One region of the Paenibacillus sp. GCM10027630 genome, then DNA from elsewhere that is predicted to be linked to it. Evidence: predicted binding sites of a transcription regulator. Region 1 holds the regulator's gene; the other holds the start of a gene.

Region 1 (8,238 bases):
GTAAAGGCCTGTACGATGGCGGGAATACCGGTAATGGGTCATCTTGGGCTAACTCCACAATCCATTCATCAAATAGGCGGTTACAAAATTCAAGGCAAAAACTCAGCGCAAGCTCAACAGCTGCTTGAGGATGCAAAAGCATTAGAACAGGCAGGGGCTTACGCAATCGTATTGGAGCTGGTTACCGAGCAGGTTGCCGCGCACATCACCGAGCAGCTGTCTATCCCAACCATTGGAATTGGCGCAGGGCCACGATGTGATGGGCAGGTTCTGGTCTTTCATGATGCACTTGGCTACGGTTCTGAAATGGCGCCAAAACGGTTCGTCAAAACGTATGCGGATACCGGCAGTTTAATTCGAAACGGCTTAAAGCAGTATGTCAATGAGGTGAAGAGCCGTACCTTTCCGTCAGTTGACCATTCATTCCTTATGGAGGAAGAGGTTGCCGGTTTTTTATATGGTGGCGCTAAGAAATAGGAGGACTGAACTATGCAAACGATCCATACCATACATGAACTTCGCTCAGCAGTTAAACAGGCTAAAATGGACCAGCCTGGTATAAGAATCGGTTTTGTTCCAACAATGGGATTTCTCCATAAAGGACATGCCAGTCTGCTTGAGGCTGCTCGCACGCAATGTGATTTGGTTATATTGAGTATTTTTGTGAATCCTTTGCAATTTGGTCCGAACGAGGATTTTGAACGTTATCCTCGCAATGAGGAAGGGGATCTTGCCGTTGCGAAGGCAGCGGGAACGGATATCGTATTTCTGCCATCGGTTGAAGAAATGTACCCGCAACAGACCAGAACAATCGTCTCCGTGTCTCAAGTAACAGAAAGATTATGTGGAGCATCGCGTCCGGGTCATTTTGACGGAGTGGCAACGATTGTTTCCAAATTGTTTAATATTGTTCAACCGGATGCCGCCTACTTTGGTCTGAAGGATGCACAGCAAATTGCAGTCATTACCCAGATGGTGAATGATCTGAATATGCCCGTGGAGATTATTCCTTGTCCCATTCTTAGAGAGTCCGACGGCTTGGCTATGAGCTCTCGCAATGTATATTTACAGCCGGATGAACGCAAACAGGCACTTGTGTTATCCGCATCATTACAAATGGCGGAGGGTTTGATTCGTGAGCAGCGTACCAATATTGATTTAACGTTGCTTAATGAGACGATCACCAGGTCTATACTGCAAGCACCGCTGGCTGTTATTGATTATGTGGAAATACTAGCCTATCCATCATTAGAAACGATTAGCAGCTTGAAAAATGTTGAACAAATTATTATAGCATTGGCGGTAAAATTCGGAAAAACACGTTTAATTGACAATATTATTATTCGTCTTGTATAAATTAATGAAGAAAGTTTTCTTATGAAAACTTTAAGGAGGACTTCTAATGTTCAGAACTATGCTTAAATCCAAAATTCACCGCGCTACTGTAACAGAAGCCAATCTCAATTATGTTGGCAGTATTACCATCGATGAAGAGCTTATTGAGCTGTTAGATATGCTGCCCAATGAGAAGGTACAGATTGTCAATAATAACAATGGTGCCCGATTTGAAACCTACATTATCCCGGGTCCCCGTGGATCAGGAGTTATTTGTTTGAATGGTGCGGCGGCCAGAATGGTTCATGTTGGAGATACCGTAATTATTTTATCTTATGCGATGATGACGGATGAAGACGCAAGAAAGCATCAACCTCAAATAGCAATTATGGGCGAAAACAACCGAATTATAAGTGTTCTAAAAGAAGAAATTCATTCCACCGTCATGTGACGCATGAAAAAGGCCGCCGAAACAAAAAATGAAAGTATGCTCAACGTTAAGGTGGGATGCAATCATTATGTTCAAACAACTATTTGCCTCCATGAATGAAATGCTCGACGAAGTGAATGATCAGTTCGCAGCTGCGTCCGGTTCCCAAAGAAAAGAGCTGCAAGAAAAGCTTCACACGTTGAAGGCTATGAGCGACACGTATATTGAAGAGTGGCTTTTGTTTGAAGAAAAGCTTGCAGCCTTTTACCAATTGCACCAGCCAGTGTCGGTCAATGATTTATTGGATCCGGAATTGGCTGGGAAACGTTCAGATGCCTTTTTAAAAGGTCAGGGCTTCTATAAGCTCTTGATGTATGAAGAAGCAATTAGAGAGTTTAAAGCAATTGTTAACAAGCAGCCGGAGTTTACATTAGCGAGGATCTACTTGGCAATGAGTTACTTGCAAAAGGGAGAAATATCCGAAAGCTACAATCAGTTCCATTTCTTATCCCAAGTAACAGAAAATAATCGTATGAGAGCTATTTCCTATAGCGCAATGGGCTGTATTCAAATTCAATATCAGAATATGGATAAAGCATTCGAATATTTTGCCATGGCACATCATTCGGATCCATCCAGTGTTGAGCCACTAATGGAAATGGGTTTATGCTCCGAAGTAAAAGGAAAGCTGTATTTTCTACAGCATCCTGCAAGAAATTAGTCGTTTTTTAGAAATTCTAGCAGTAAGTTTACTATTCCCTTTTCCCATGAGTATTGGTATGCTTAGAAAGAAATTGGGAATGAAGGGATTGACATAAGGGTAATGAAATTCGCGGTTTTGGATTTTGAAACGACCGGGAGCCAGTCTACGGATCGCATTATTCAGGTTGGCCTCGTCATTATACAGGATGATTACATCATTGACAGGTATACCTCCTTGGTAAATCCCGGGATCGGTATACCTTCTTCTATAACTGCATTGACTGGAATTGACGATAGTATGGTTGCAGATGCGCCAGAGCTTGATAGCGTTATGGGAAACATGGTGCCTTTGCTTCAAGATTGTGTGCTCGTCGGCCATAACATTGCTTTTGATTTAGGTTTTTTGCAGAGGGCTTTAGACGAGGAAGGCTATTTTCCGTTTGATGGCAAAGTGTTAGACACCATGGACACGCTGAAGGTACTCTACCCGTCATTATCGAGCTTACAGCTTAGTATGGTGTGCCTTGCCTTCGGTATTGAGCACGAACGTCCACATCAAGCAGACAGCGACGCAGAAGTAACAGCCTTAATTTGGATTAAGTGTCTTCAGAAATTTCAAGCATTACCTTTGTTAACGCTGCAGAGGTTGTCATTGATTTTTGATGAAGTAACGACTGACTTCGGCTGGTTTATCCAAGAGATGAAAGCGTATAAGGAAATGTTCACAACCATTGATTCCGATACTGCTCACTATTTTCGGCAATTTGCTATCAATGTTGACGATTGGGGAGAGGATGAGCCAATTCGTAGTGAACAGGATGTTAAGGGATTGCCGGACACCTTTGCATTATTCTACGATGAGCTGAAGCAAGCGTTAAAGCAGCGCTTTGAGTCTTACGAGGATCGTGAAGCTCAGGTTCGTATGCTCGAGGAAGTAGAGGCTGCTTTCCAGCAGGGCCAGCATCTCATGATTGAAGCGGGAACAGGTACCGGTAAATCGCTTGGTTATTTAATCCCTTCTTTATATTATGGCCTTAAACAAGATAAGAAAATAATAGTAAGTACCCATACAATCAACTTGCAGGAGCAGATTCGTGAAAGAGATATTCCGCTTCTGGAGGATTTATTTCCTGTAGGATTTCAGGCTGCAGTGCTTAAAGGCAGAAGCCATTATTTATGCTTGCGTAAATTTGAGCAGAAGATGAATGTTCAGGACTTTGAGAATGGTAAAGATGATCGGCTGTCAGCAGGACAAATGCTGGTATGGCTTAGTGAAACGAAGCATGGGGACGATGAGGAGCTGCATTTTGGAAATAAAGGTGTGCAGTTTTGGCATTCTGTTGCAAGTGATACGGATTCTTGTTTAAACAGGGCTTGTCCCTGGTTTAAGAAATGCTTCTACCATCGTGCAAGGCATCAATCAAATACAGCAGACGTCATTATTACGAATCACTCTTTGTTATTTACTGATATGAAAGCGGAGAACAGGCTTCTGCCTAGCTACAAGCATCTTGTAATCGATGAAGCTCATCATTTTGAAGAAGTTGCTAGCAAGCATCTGGGTATAGAGCTTTATTACGGAGCTTTCTTGAGTACCCTTTGGTGGTTGTTTAAGGATAGCAGGAGCGGTCAATTACCGCTGCTTCGCTTAAAGCTGCAAAAGCACGAGAAGGATCAAATACAGACCTGGTGTCAATCAATAGATGAAGTAACGCCTAAACTGCTGCAAATTAAAGAAGAGTGGGATGAGCTGGCTGAGCTGCTGTATCAGCTGGTAGTAACTCGCTCTGACCCTTCGCAATCCGAAGCCGGCCAGCTAGTGTACCGGGTTAAAAAAGATGAAACACCCAACGGTTGGGACAAACTTCTGGTGCTTGAGGATAATATTTTCATTCATATGAATGAAGTTATAAAGAGGCTGGAAAAGCTGTTTAATGAGATGAAAGAAATGCAAGATGAGTTGGACATTCAAGGGATATTAACCGATTTAAACGGAACTCTCAAGGAAATGTACCGCCACCGTGATAATTTACATTTTTTTATGACCATGCCCGACGATAATTATGTGTATTGGATTGAAGCGGGGAATGGTAAAAGCAAGTCGCTTCAGCTGGTAAGTGTACCTATTGATGTAAGCTCCATGCTGCAGCAATCTTTCTTTGGTATAAAAGATAGTGTCATTCTGACTTCAGCAACCTTGTCGGTTGGCAAATCATTTGATTATACATGTGAGCAGCTAGGCTTGGAAACTAAAGAAGATGAGAGCAAGCTGAAGACGGTTCAGCTTCCATCCCCGTTTAATTATCGGCAGCAGGCACTTGTCGCCATCCCAAGAGATTTTCCAAGCATACGCGGCAATAACGGCGAAAAAATATTTATGGACCATCTGAGTATGTCTCTCGCTGAGGTAGCTTTGGAAATGAAGGGACGTATGCTGGTGCTGTTCACCTCAAACAGGATGCTAAAGCTGGCACATACTGCATTGAAAGATAAGCTAAGTCCATTTGGCATCCAAGTGCTTGGGCAGGGAGTAGACAGCAGTAATCGCAGCAAGCTGACAAGGCTTTTTCAAAGCAGTCCCGCGAGCATTTTACTTGGTACTAGCAGCTTTTGGGAAGGAGTGGATATTCCGGGGGAAGCATTGAGCTGTCTGGCTATTGTACGTTTGCCTTTTCAACCTCCCAACCATCCGCTTGTTGAAGCGAAAACTGAGAATTTGAAGAAGCTGGGTCATAATCCCTTTATGAAGCTATCGGTGCCTCAAGCGGTTATTCGCTTTAAGCAAGGTTTTGGCCGTCTCGTAAGAACGGCGAAAGACAGAGGCATAGTTATCATATACGATACGAGGGTAATTGATACGACCTATGGCAAGTATTTTCTATACTCTCTGCCAGGTCCCAAAATAGAACATATGCCTACAAGTCAATTAGTTCCGAGAATCAAGCAGTGGATGGGGGAAAGCGATATATGAAAACATTAAAAATATCGGAAGCAGTTGTCCGCAGACTGCCGATTTATTTGCGCTTCCTTAACGAGCTGAGCAAGAAAAATGTGCATACTGTTTCATCCCAGGATCTAGGTATTAAGCTTGATTTAAATCCGGCGCAAATACGCAAAGACCTTGCCTATTTCGGTGAATTTGGCAAAAAGGGCATTGGTTATGATGTAGATTATTTGATCGAGAAAATCCGCCAAATTCTTAAAATTGACAAGGTGATCCCAGTTGTATTGGTTGGTGCCGGGAATTTAGGCCGAGCGCTCTGCAATTATAATGCTTATCTTAAGGATAATATGAAAATTGTCGCTATTTTTGATGAGCTTCAGAGCAAGGTAGGGGAGTCAATCAATCATTTGAAAGTAAAGCCGATGAAGGAGCTTAAAGAAACTATACAAGGCTTGAACATTCGGATTGGAATTATTACAGTGCCTGCAGCAGAAGCCCAGAATGTTGCAAACCAGTTTGTTGAAGGCGGAGTAGAAGCTATTTTAAATTTTGCTCCGATTATTATAAAAGTTCCGAGTGAGGTGCGCGTGCATCACGCTGATTTTACTACTGAGCTGCAAAGCTTGGCGTATTATTTGGATGAATAGTCAACAGTATGGATTATTAGACATAAAAAGAACGTCAGGAGCTCCTGACGTTCTTTTTATGTTCACTATTACTCTAAAAGAATAGGAATACGACTTTGTAAAGCAGAAAAGCAACAACCATACTAATTGGAATTGTAATGATCCAGGTCATAACCATTTTCGTAACCGTCGCCCATTTCACATCATGGAATCTCATAACAGATCCGGTACCAATAATGGATGATGAGATTACATGAGTAGTGGATAAAGGCATTCCCATATGGGTAGAAACTTGAATAACTATGGATGAGTTTAAATCAGAAGCGAAGCCGTTAATAGGTTCGATCTTGATCAGTTTTTTACTCATTGTTTTAATGATTCGCATACCGCCTATCGATGTGCCTAACCCCATAGCTATAGCGGCGCTTATTTTAACCCATAAGGGGACATCCATGGTGGTTTGATAGCCTAAAGTGACGAGAGCAAAAACCATGATTCCCATCGCTTTTTGAGCATCGTTCCCTCCGTGGGATATGGATAGTAACCCGGCAGAAATAATTTGAAAAAATCGGAAGGTTCTATTGAGCTTGGATCGTGAATGATTGCCGCCTACAATGATAAGCTGACGAATAATCCACATGATGATAAAACCTGTTCCAAAAGCAACTATTGGAGATAAAACCAAAATTAGAATAATTTCTCTGAAACCACTCCAATTGAGTGCCGCTGTCCCGGCTCCAGCTATAACACTACCAGCTAAAGATCCGATCAAAGTATGAGAGGAAGAAGAAGGGATTCCGAAATACCAAGTCACTAGATTCCAAATAATAGCGGACAAAAGTGCGGCAATAAGTATGGGTACACCATTCTCAATTTCGGCCGGATTGGCTACTTTTCCACCGACGGTTTTGGCTACCTCTGAAGATAAGAATGCGCCAACGAAATTCAAAATCGCCGCATAAAAGACAGCAACTCTTGGAGTTAGCGCTCGGGTAGAAATTGAGGTGGCAATGGCATTGGCTGTATCGTGAAAGCCGTTAATAAAGTCAAACAGCAGCGCCAGTCCAACAATGATCAACAATAAGGTTAACATAGTCTCCTCCTACCAAATATGGACGACTGCTTACGAATAACGCAATACTACGCTTTCCAGTATATTTGCAACATCTTCACAGGCATCTGTTGTTTGCTCCATACGTTCATAAAGCTCTTTCAGCTTAAAATCATGATATGGATCTTTAGGGTTTAGAAATATTTCTCTGATGCCTTCCCTCATTAGACGATCGGCTTCGTTTTCGAGGCTGTTGATTTGAACCGTGTGCTCGGTCATTTGCATGTACTTTTTCTTGGAAAGCAGCTTGAAAGCATCGAGGATGTGCTGGCAGCTTGCTACAATAACCGCGGAGAATTCTTTCATATACTTATCGCTCTCGGAGATATTCAAATAGTCAAAACGGGCAATCGTGGCTTCAATGCCGTCAATTACATCATCGACCTTTGAGGCAAGCTCCATAATATCCTCGCGGTCTAGCGGGGTGATGAATACTTTGTTAAGACCTTTAAAAATTTGGTGCGTAATCTGATCTCCTTTATGCTCCAAATCTTTCAGCTGCGGGTAAAACGTAGCGGGCGGTTGATCTCCCATGATGGCATTACGAAACATTTGTGCAGCATGTAGCGTATTTTCCGATGCTTTAATCAGCAGCAGCAAAAAGTCAGTGTCATTTTTTTTTGCAAAAAGCATGAAGCAGCCTCCTCGATTGTGTATTTTAACAATAAGTTAACAATATTCTTGTAATATGTAGAATTTTGCCGAGAAAAATTAACACAAAATTAAAAATAACACAATAGACAGATGGATTGCAATCATAGTTTATCCAATTTAGAATATGTTCATCAAAGTGTAAAAATGTAATGTAAGCAAGGTTGCATTAGCTAATGTTACTTGATTTCTGTGGATTGAAGTTGTACAGTTAAATTTGGTTATTAATGCGCGCGAAGGGATATGTGAAATAATGAAAAAATGGATTATTACTAATGGTACTTTTATTACAATGGACGAGCAAAATCCTGTACTTCAAGGATGTATGGTTGTAGAAAATAATCAGATTACATATATAGGTAAAAATGCTCCGCAGCCTCTTGATTATTATGACGAACAAATTGATGGTTCTAAGAAGCTGTATATGCCGGGTTTAGTT
Region 2 (8,238 bases), on a different contig from region 1:
CTCCTACACCAGAATGGGGGGCTATGCTGAGCACGGGGCGCGAATATTTGCGGACAGCTCCGCATGTAAGCACTATCCCGGGACTTGCTATCATGTTCATGGTATTGGCGTTTAACATGCTGGGCGACGGGCTGAGGGATGCTTTGGATCCGAAGATGAAGCTGTGATCGAAGTGTAGTGAAGTGAAGTGGACCTAAGCGGAGTAACTCTGTTATACAGGAGGGTAAACATTGAAGAAGAAGCTGTTGGAGATTAAAGAACTCAAAACCTACTTTTATTCCGATGAGGGTGTTGTTCCTGCTGTGGATGGGGTAGATATCACGATATATGAGGGCGAAACGGTTGGCATAGTCGGTGAATCCGGCTGCGGTAAAAGTGTAACGTCTCTTACAACCATGCGGCTAACTCCAGGGAAAGTAGTAGGAGGGTCGATTGAGTTTAACGGTAAAAATATTTTATCGATTCCGGAAGCATCAATGAGAGAAATTCGCGGCAATGAAATGGCGATGATCTTTCAAGAGCCGATGACTTCATTAAATCCGGTGTTCACAATAGGTCAGCAGATCGGTGAATCTGTGGAGATTCATTTAAACTATAGCAAGTCACAAGCAAGGGCTCACGCGGTAGAAATGCTCAAGCTGGTCGGCATTCCAAGGCCGGAGCAGATTGTGGATGAGTATCCGCATCAGCTCTCTGGCGGTATGAGACAGCGTGTCATGATAGCTATGGCTATGTCCTGCCAGCCTAAGCTGTTAATTGCGGATGAACCAACTACGGCATTGGATGTAACCATTCAAGCACAGATCCTGGATTTGATGAGAAAATTAAGAGCGGAGCAAAATACGGCGATCATGATGATTACCCATGATTTAGGCGTTGTAGCTGAAATGTGTGACCGTGTTGTAGTTATGTACAGCGGCAAGGTGGTGGAAGAGGGGGATGTCATCACTATTTTTACCAATCCCAAGCATCCTTACACCCAAGGTTTGATGAAATCGATCCCTACGCTGGACTCGGAAGAAAAGAGGCTGTATTCCATCAAAGGAAATGTGCCGATTCCAGGCAGCTTACGGCAAGGCTGTTCGTTTGCCCCCAGATGCGAATTTGCCATGGACAAGTGCAGGCAAGATGCTCCACAGCTGGAAGAAGTCGAAACAGGACATTACAGCCGTTGCTGGCTTCATTCATACCATCAGGGGGAGACCCGTAATGACAAAACCGCTAATTGAAGTAAGAAACTTAAAAAAATATTTTCCTATTAAAAAGGGGCTTTTCAGTCGAACTGTCAATCATGTCAAAGCGGTTGACGGACTTGATTTCAATATTTATAAAGGTGAAACGCTTGGGTTGGTGGGCGAAAGCGGCTGTGGTAAATCGACTACAGGGAGAACGCTTCTTCAGCTTCTTCAACCTACCGAGGGAGAAGTGCTCTATGAGGGAAAAAACCTCGTGGGTATGAGTTCCGGGGAATTAAGAAAGCTGCGCAAAGATTTGCAAATCATTTTCCAGGATCCTTATGCATCTCTCGATCCGCGTCTGACTGTAGGGGACATTATTGCGGAGCCACTAAAAATTCATGGCATTGCCCATGGGAAAGAAGTGGACCGGCAGGTTGAAGAGCTGTTGAATGTTGTAGGTTTAAGCAGCTACCATGCCAAACGTTATGCTCATGAATTTAGCGGCGGACAACGTCAGCGCATAGGGATTGCAAGGGCTCTGGCGTTGAAGCCCAAGCTCATTGTAGCCGATGAGCCGGTATCTGCGCTGGATGTGTCCATTCAATCCCAGGTTATTAATTTGCTTCAAGATTTGCAGGAGCAATTTCAATTAACCTATTTATTCATTGCCCATGATTTGAGCGTGGTTAAGCATATCAGCGACAGGATTGGTGTCATGTATTTAGGCAGAATTGTCGAGCTTTCGGATAAAAATGAGCTTTTTAGCAATCCGAAGCATCCGTATACCAAAGCTTTACTGTCTGCTGTGCCCATTCCAAATCCTCTGATCAAGAAGGAAAGAATCGTATTGCAAGGAGATGTGCCTAGCCCGGCGAATCCGCCTTCCGGTTGTACATTCCATCCACGGTGCAGCGAATGCATGGCCATTTGCCGAACGGATAAACCTGCTTTAAAGGAAGTAAACGGCCAATTCGTTGCCTGTCATTTATATAATTAATATAGAATGTTTTTTTTGGAGGTAGTGCATGTGAGTAAGTCCAAACAACCTATATATGCTTCAGTTGATAACCTGCGGGACTCAATAATCGATATTAATGATTTCATTCATGATAATCCCGAGCTAGGGAACAATGAATTTAAAGCGGTAGAGCTGTTAACTCGCACCTTAGCCGCTCATCATTTCCATGTCGAGCAGGGCGTGGCAGCTTTACCAACGGCCTTTATTGCAACTTATACCCATAAAGGAGGCGGACCAAGAATTGGTCTGCTGTGTGAATATGATGCCTTGCCAGGATTAGGCCATGGATGCGGGCATAACCTGCAAGCCTCCTCTATAATAGGAGCGGCGATTGCATTATCGCAAAATTTGGGTGATATGCCTGCAACAATACTTGTGTACGGTACCCCGGCGGAGGAAACGACCAGCGGCAAATTGCCCATGATCAAAGCCGGTCTGTTTGACGATCTTGATGTTGCTTTAATGATGCATGGAGGCGACCGTACAACAGTGGACGGTAAATCGCTCGCAATGAATTTAATTGATTTCGTCTTTGAGGGCAAGGCTGCTCATGCTGCTGTAGCCCCGGAGAAAGGAATTAGCGCTCTGGACGGTATTCTAATGACCTTCAATGCCATTGAATACTTGCGTGAGCATGTTCGTCCTGATGTGAAGATGCACGGAGTCATTACGAACGGAGGAGTCGCGGCCAATATCGTCCCTGATCTGGCTGTAGCACAGTTCTATGTGCGGGCTGCAGATCGTCCGTATTTGGATACGGTGTTGGAGCGGGTGTACAATGCAGCGCGAGGTGCAGCTCTGGCGACGGGAAGCAAGCTAACGATTAACCAGGTGAAAAAATGCGAGAACAAGGTCAATGTCGATAAATTGAACCAGCTCCTGTTGAGAAATGCGGAGGAAGCCGGAATTAAAGAAATATCTCCTCCGCGCTCAAGCACAGGTTCTACTGATTTCGGCAATGTAACTTACCTTGTACCTGGTGCTTGCCTTCGCGTAGCTTTTGTTCCATTCGGCACCTCCAGCCATTCTACGGAATGGGTAGAAGCCGGAACGAGCGAGGCAGGCCATAACGCTGTAATCCTAGCGGCCAAATCTATTGCCGGAACGGCTTTTGATTTAATTGAGAATCCAAGCCTTCTTCAAGAAGTAAAAGAAGAGTTTCAGAACGCTAAGGAAGCCTTTCTTCAAAATTTATAAGAACAGCAAAAAGACTGAAGAATTTAATTATTCTTCGGTCTTTTTGCTTTCTATTTTAAGATTATAGAATGATTAAAATCTTTACAGTACTAAAGCTTTGTAGGGGTATCCTTTCTAATTGATCGATAAGTGGGTTAACCGAATGTTGGGCAAATAGGGTTGACTGCGAATTCCTTCCCCTATTCTCTCTAAATCGACAGGTAGAGGAACAGGGATACGTTATTTTGTAGTGCACACGTGATCATTCAAGTGAAACGGAAGGAGGATCCCTTATTTGCTTAAAATGAGGCATTCAGCCTATTTTGAGACGAAATAACGCATCGTAGTTCCGTGAATTTATGAAATCGAGGGGGTGTAGGACAAATAGCGGCATGACGTTCCGCGAGCGAGTGGGAGCGAACCCAAAGATATTAGCACGATCGATGAGAGGGTTTATAATGTTCCCTTCCCCATGGGAGAACTCCCTTTACAGCATAGAAGCTTGCAGTAAAGGGAGTACATGGATATGAATACCGGTTGAAAGATCGGATAGGGATGAAGAAGGAGCAAGAAAGCAGAGAGTAGAACAAGAGAGGGAATGGGTGTGGGATGGAGGAGCGTTAGCGTCCGCCTTTGAAGCTGGTGTTCCTACCGCTGCAAGCCTACAATTCAAGGAACAGGACTTCAAGAGCGGCCGGAATCTCACACCCGATTCCCTCCCAACGCACAATTGTATGGATTCGCACATAAAGGACCGTCCGGTGTTCCGGACGGTTTTCCTAATATACGGACCGGTGCAAGTTTGAAGATTTGATATAATTCACAAATTCATTCACTAAATTTAATTCCAGAGAGGATTCTTTGTAAATAAGCCACGTTTTTCTTACCAGAGGCTGCCCGTTTTGAAAAATCATCGGGTATTTATAGAAGGAATCCTCCGAATTCAAGCAGATTTGAGGTACGATAGAATAACCAAGCCCGTGCTTGACAAGCTGCTTGCAAGTTTCATAATTATTGACGTTTATCGTAATTAATGGCGGAATGTTAAATCGGTCCTTCCACCATCCTTCGATTACTTCCATTAGATAGGTATCTGGCTTGTAACCGAATTTATTCAGAGGGAGCGTACTGGGACGGTAATTAATTCGATGCAATACTGGGAGATGATCCAGCTCGATTTCTTTTTTTGATATGATATAAAAAGGATCTTCACTGATTAAATATTTCTGATCAATCCAGTTGAACTCTCCTCTTACGATGCCAACATGAACACTGCCGTTCTCGAGCGCCTGAAAGATCTCTTGATTCGTAGTGGTGTTAAGAACGATTTGTATTTTCGGATGCTGCTCCATAAACTGCTGAAGGATCGGCGCGAGCTTATACTGCGTAAAATGACCCGACGCTCCAAGCCTTAGCGTTCCTTGAATTTCACTTTTCAAATTAATAATTAACTCTTTAAACCGCTGCTCTTCCTGTAACGATTTTCTTGCATAGTCGACCAGTTGTTTGCCTTCAGAAGTGAATTTGATATTCTTTCCTGTTTTTTGCACAATCTGCATTTGAAATTGCTTTTCCAGCTGTCTGATTCTATAGGTTAAGGCCGGTTGGGTAATGTAGAGACGTTCCGCAGCTTTGGACAAATTCTGTTCTTCAAATATAATGAGCAGCACTTTACAGTCTTTTTCATCCATATTGCAATCCCTCTAATTCATTAGTCTGATTGTACCCTGGCAGCTTGGACGTAATAGTATCATTATACTGTTGTTTCTAAAGCTTTCAAACAAAAGATATCATTAAAAAAGCATGGAAAATAGCAAAAAAACAACATCTTTATTTTCTGAGCTGCTGCGTTTCCATATATTTTGAAATTGTTACGAAGTATGCTTCCGGATAAAAATGCAAAGCATAACAATGAGGATGCAATTTATGTGATATTTTTAGACATTTTATTTAATAAACGGCTTGTTGCAAGCAGCATTTGGGAGTACAATAGAGTCTCAAACTACTACTCGTTCGCAGCAGCTTAGATAGGACAAACTCTAATTTCTATGTGAAGAATTTCACTAAGGCGAAATAATAAATACTAGTTTATTTATTTTTAATAAGGATAGGGACTGTCAATTTTACGCTGCGAGCTGGTATAAAGCATATGAATTAAGGAGGAGAAAGTAGAAATGTCACAAACAACTGCTCAGAGATCTGTTGAAGAAGCTTCCGCGGTACAAGGAATCATGAAGCCGGATGTGTTGGATCAATTGTTAAAACCAGAGGTGCAGGAAGCGTTAACTATGCTGGTCGACCAACTTCCGAAGCTTGCTGAAATGATGGCACTGCTTACGAAGACTTATGACTTGGCGCAAAAGGTAGCGACAGACCGGGTACTTATTCAAGATATGGTAGGCGGAATCCAAGAAGTTGTGAAGCCTCTTGAGGAAAAAGTGAGAGGTTATGCATCTGCCGCTATAGAGGCCAATGATCGCGCGGAGCAAAGCGAAGCAACGATTGGCTTATTTGGCATGATGAAGCTGCTGAAGGATCCGGAATTGCAGCGTATGCTTCGTTTTGGACAAGCTTACCTCGATATTTTGGGCGAAAGAAAAAAACAAGACTAAATTAACCTGTCAAAGGAACGGAGGATAAACGTGAGTAAACATATTTTAATTTTAGGTGGCGGCTATGGCGGCTTGTTAAGTGCTCTTTCCGCTCGTGCCAACTTAACTGTAGAAGAAGCAACCATTACAGTAATTAACCGTGTTGGATCGCATCAGATTATTACTGAGCTGCATCGTCTGGCTGCGGGTAATGTTGATGAGAAGGCAGTTGCTCTGCCATTGGAAAAATTGCTAAAAGGCAAAAATATCGATTTGAAAATCGGTACTGTTGAAAATATCGATGTCGAAGGCCGCAAAGTATTGTTGTCAGACGGCAGAACGTTTGATTATGATGCATTGGTGCTGGCTCTGGGCAGCGAAACTAATTACTTTGGCATTCCTGGTCTTCAAGAGAACAGCTTTACTCTGAAGTCCGTTATAGATGCGAACCGGATTTACAAGCATGTTGAAGAAAGAATCAGCCAATACAGCAAAACCAAAAACAAAGCGGATGCAACTTTCGTCATCGGTGGCGGCGGCCTGACAGGCGTTGAGCTTGTTGGTGAGCTTGCGGACGAATTGCCGGGTATTTGCCGTAAGAATGGTGTAGATTTTGCGGATGTGTCCCTATATCTTGTAGAAGCAATGCCAAGCATCCTGCCGATCTTCTCGGCCGATTTGATTGAGCGTGCGACTACGAGCTTAGAGAAGCGCGGCGTACAGTTCTTGACTGGTCTAGCCATTACTGAAGTGAATGGTCCAACGGTAAGCCTTAAGGACGGCAGAACGATTGACACTAGCACCTTGGTATGGACTGGCGGCGTACAAGGTAGCACGCTTGTTGCCAATTGCGGCGTTGAAGTCAATAGAGGACGTGCAACGGTTAACGAATTCATGCAATCCGTTTCCCATCCTGATGTATTCCTTGCCGGTGACTGTGCCGTTGTATTTGGAGCTGAAGGTCGCCCTTATCCTCCTACTGCACAGCTTGCATGGCAGATGGGTGAGCTTACCGGAGCCAATATCGCAGCTAATTTCAAAGGTAGCCCAATGGAAGGCTTCAATCCGGTATTCTCGGGTACCTTGGCGAGCCTGGGCCGTAAAGACGGCATTGGTTCTATCGGCGGAAGTGGTATCGAGCTTAAAGGATTGCCTGCTTCATTGATGAAAAAAGCGAGCAATGCGCGCTACCTTACACATATCAACGGTTTGTTTGCTCTTGCATACTAATATTTATTATTAGTACACTTGGCTATACCGTGAAACGGCGTTAATCTCACAAGGAGATCAGCGCCGTTTTTTCATGATTTTTTGATTGACTCTTACGTTACGTTATACTTTATAGTGATTATTGAAAGGAGGTCGAACAGGACAATGAAGGTGAAAGAGGTTGCTGATTTAGTTGGTATTAGCGTGCGTACCTTGCATCATTATGATGAAATCGGCTTATTAGTCCCGGTTGAGACGACAGATTCAGGTTATCGACTTTACTCGAATGACAATCTTGAAATTTTACAGCAAATTTTATTTTTTAGAGAGCTTGGATTTCCTTTAAAAAAGATTAAAGAAATTATTAACAGCCCTTCATTTGATCGAAAGGAAGCACTAGAGCTTCACCACAGCTTGTTGCTAGAGAAACGCAGTCAGCTCGATACCATGATCGGAACCATTGAAAAAACCATACAACATATTAAAGGAGAAATTCAAATGACCAACAAAGAAAAATTCGAAGGCTTTGATTTTAGCCATAATCCTTATGAGCAGGAAGCGCGTGAACGTTGGGGAGATGAAGCTGTTGACCAGGCAAATCTCAAACTGGGAAACATGTCAAAGGAAGAGCAAAAGGCGTTGCCTGAAACAATGAATGCGATCTACAAAAAGCTGGCTCCGCTTCGCAATGGATTGCCTGATTCCGCAGAGTCACAAGCAGCCATTGAGGAATGGTATGTTCTGTTAAACAAAATGGGCAGCTACTCACTGGATGCATTCAGGGGATTAGGTCAATTGTATGTTGATGATGAACGTTTCACTCAAAACATCGACGCCTTTGGTGAGGGATTAGCCCAATTTATGCGGGATGCTATGGCTGTTTATGCAGATAATAACCAAGAGTAATGGGATATCTTTTCGCAAATAGAGACGAAAACGAGTAAGCAAAGTCAACACTATCACGGTTGTGTCGACTTTGCTTATTTTTGTTGCAGCATGCTAAGCAGGATCAGATTCCAACTCAGGATGATTTATCTTATCCTCTTCATTATCACGGATTGTTTTT

What was found. Region 1 encodes Rex, which represses fermentation and respiration genes when NADH is low (regulators of the CRP and FNR family bind a similar motif). Its sites were predicted from a motif close to TTGTGAAATATTTCACAA; they were not measured.
Region 2: ACFQ0C_RS13135 (DUF1641 domain-containing protein) is a predicted target of Rex. The motif match lies at 5,421-5,438, and genes of this name have one in related genera.

The regions. Positions count from the first base shown of each region.
Region 1 covers NZ_JBHTGY010000058.1:12,007-20,244, reverse strand. The annotation lists gene panB (3-methyl-2-oxobutanoate hydroxymethyltransferase) at 1-477, shown strand, start outside; gene panC (pantoate--beta-alanine ligase) at 490-1,356, shown strand; gene panD (aspartate 1-decarboxylase) at 1,403-1,786, shown strand; gene ACFQ0C_RS29045 (tetratricopeptide repeat protein) at 1,854-2,486, shown strand; gene dinG (ATP-dependent DNA helicase DinG) at 2,589-5,438, shown strand; gene ACFQ0C_RS29035 (redox-sensing transcriptional repressor Rex) at 5,435-6,058, shown strand; gene ACFQ0C_RS29030 (inorganic phosphate transporter) at 6,132-7,130, opposite strand; gene ACFQ0C_RS29025 (DUF47 domain-containing protein) at 7,161-7,781, opposite strand; gene ACFQ0C_RS29020 (amidohydrolase) at 8,053-8,238, shown strand, end outside.
Region 2 covers NZ_JBHTGY010000029.1:62,975-71,212, reverse strand. The annotation lists gene nikC (nickel transporter permease) at 1-167, shown strand, start outside; gene ACFQ0C_RS13155 (ABC transporter ATP-binding protein) at 231-1,229, shown strand; gene ACFQ0C_RS13150 (ABC transporter ATP-binding protein) at 1,210-2,175, shown strand; gene ACFQ0C_RS13145 (M20 family metallopeptidase) at 2,206-3,393, shown strand; gene ACFQ0C_RS13140 (LysR family transcriptional regulator) at 4,152-5,063, opposite strand; gene ACFQ0C_RS13135 (DUF1641 domain-containing protein) at 5,547-5,984, shown strand; gene ACFQ0C_RS13130 (NAD(P)/FAD-dependent oxidoreductase) at 6,015-7,193, shown strand; gene ACFQ0C_RS13125 (MerR family transcriptional regulator) at 7,338-8,078, shown strand; gene ACFQ0C_RS13120 (YiaA/YiaB family inner membrane protein) at 8,172-8,238, opposite strand, start outside.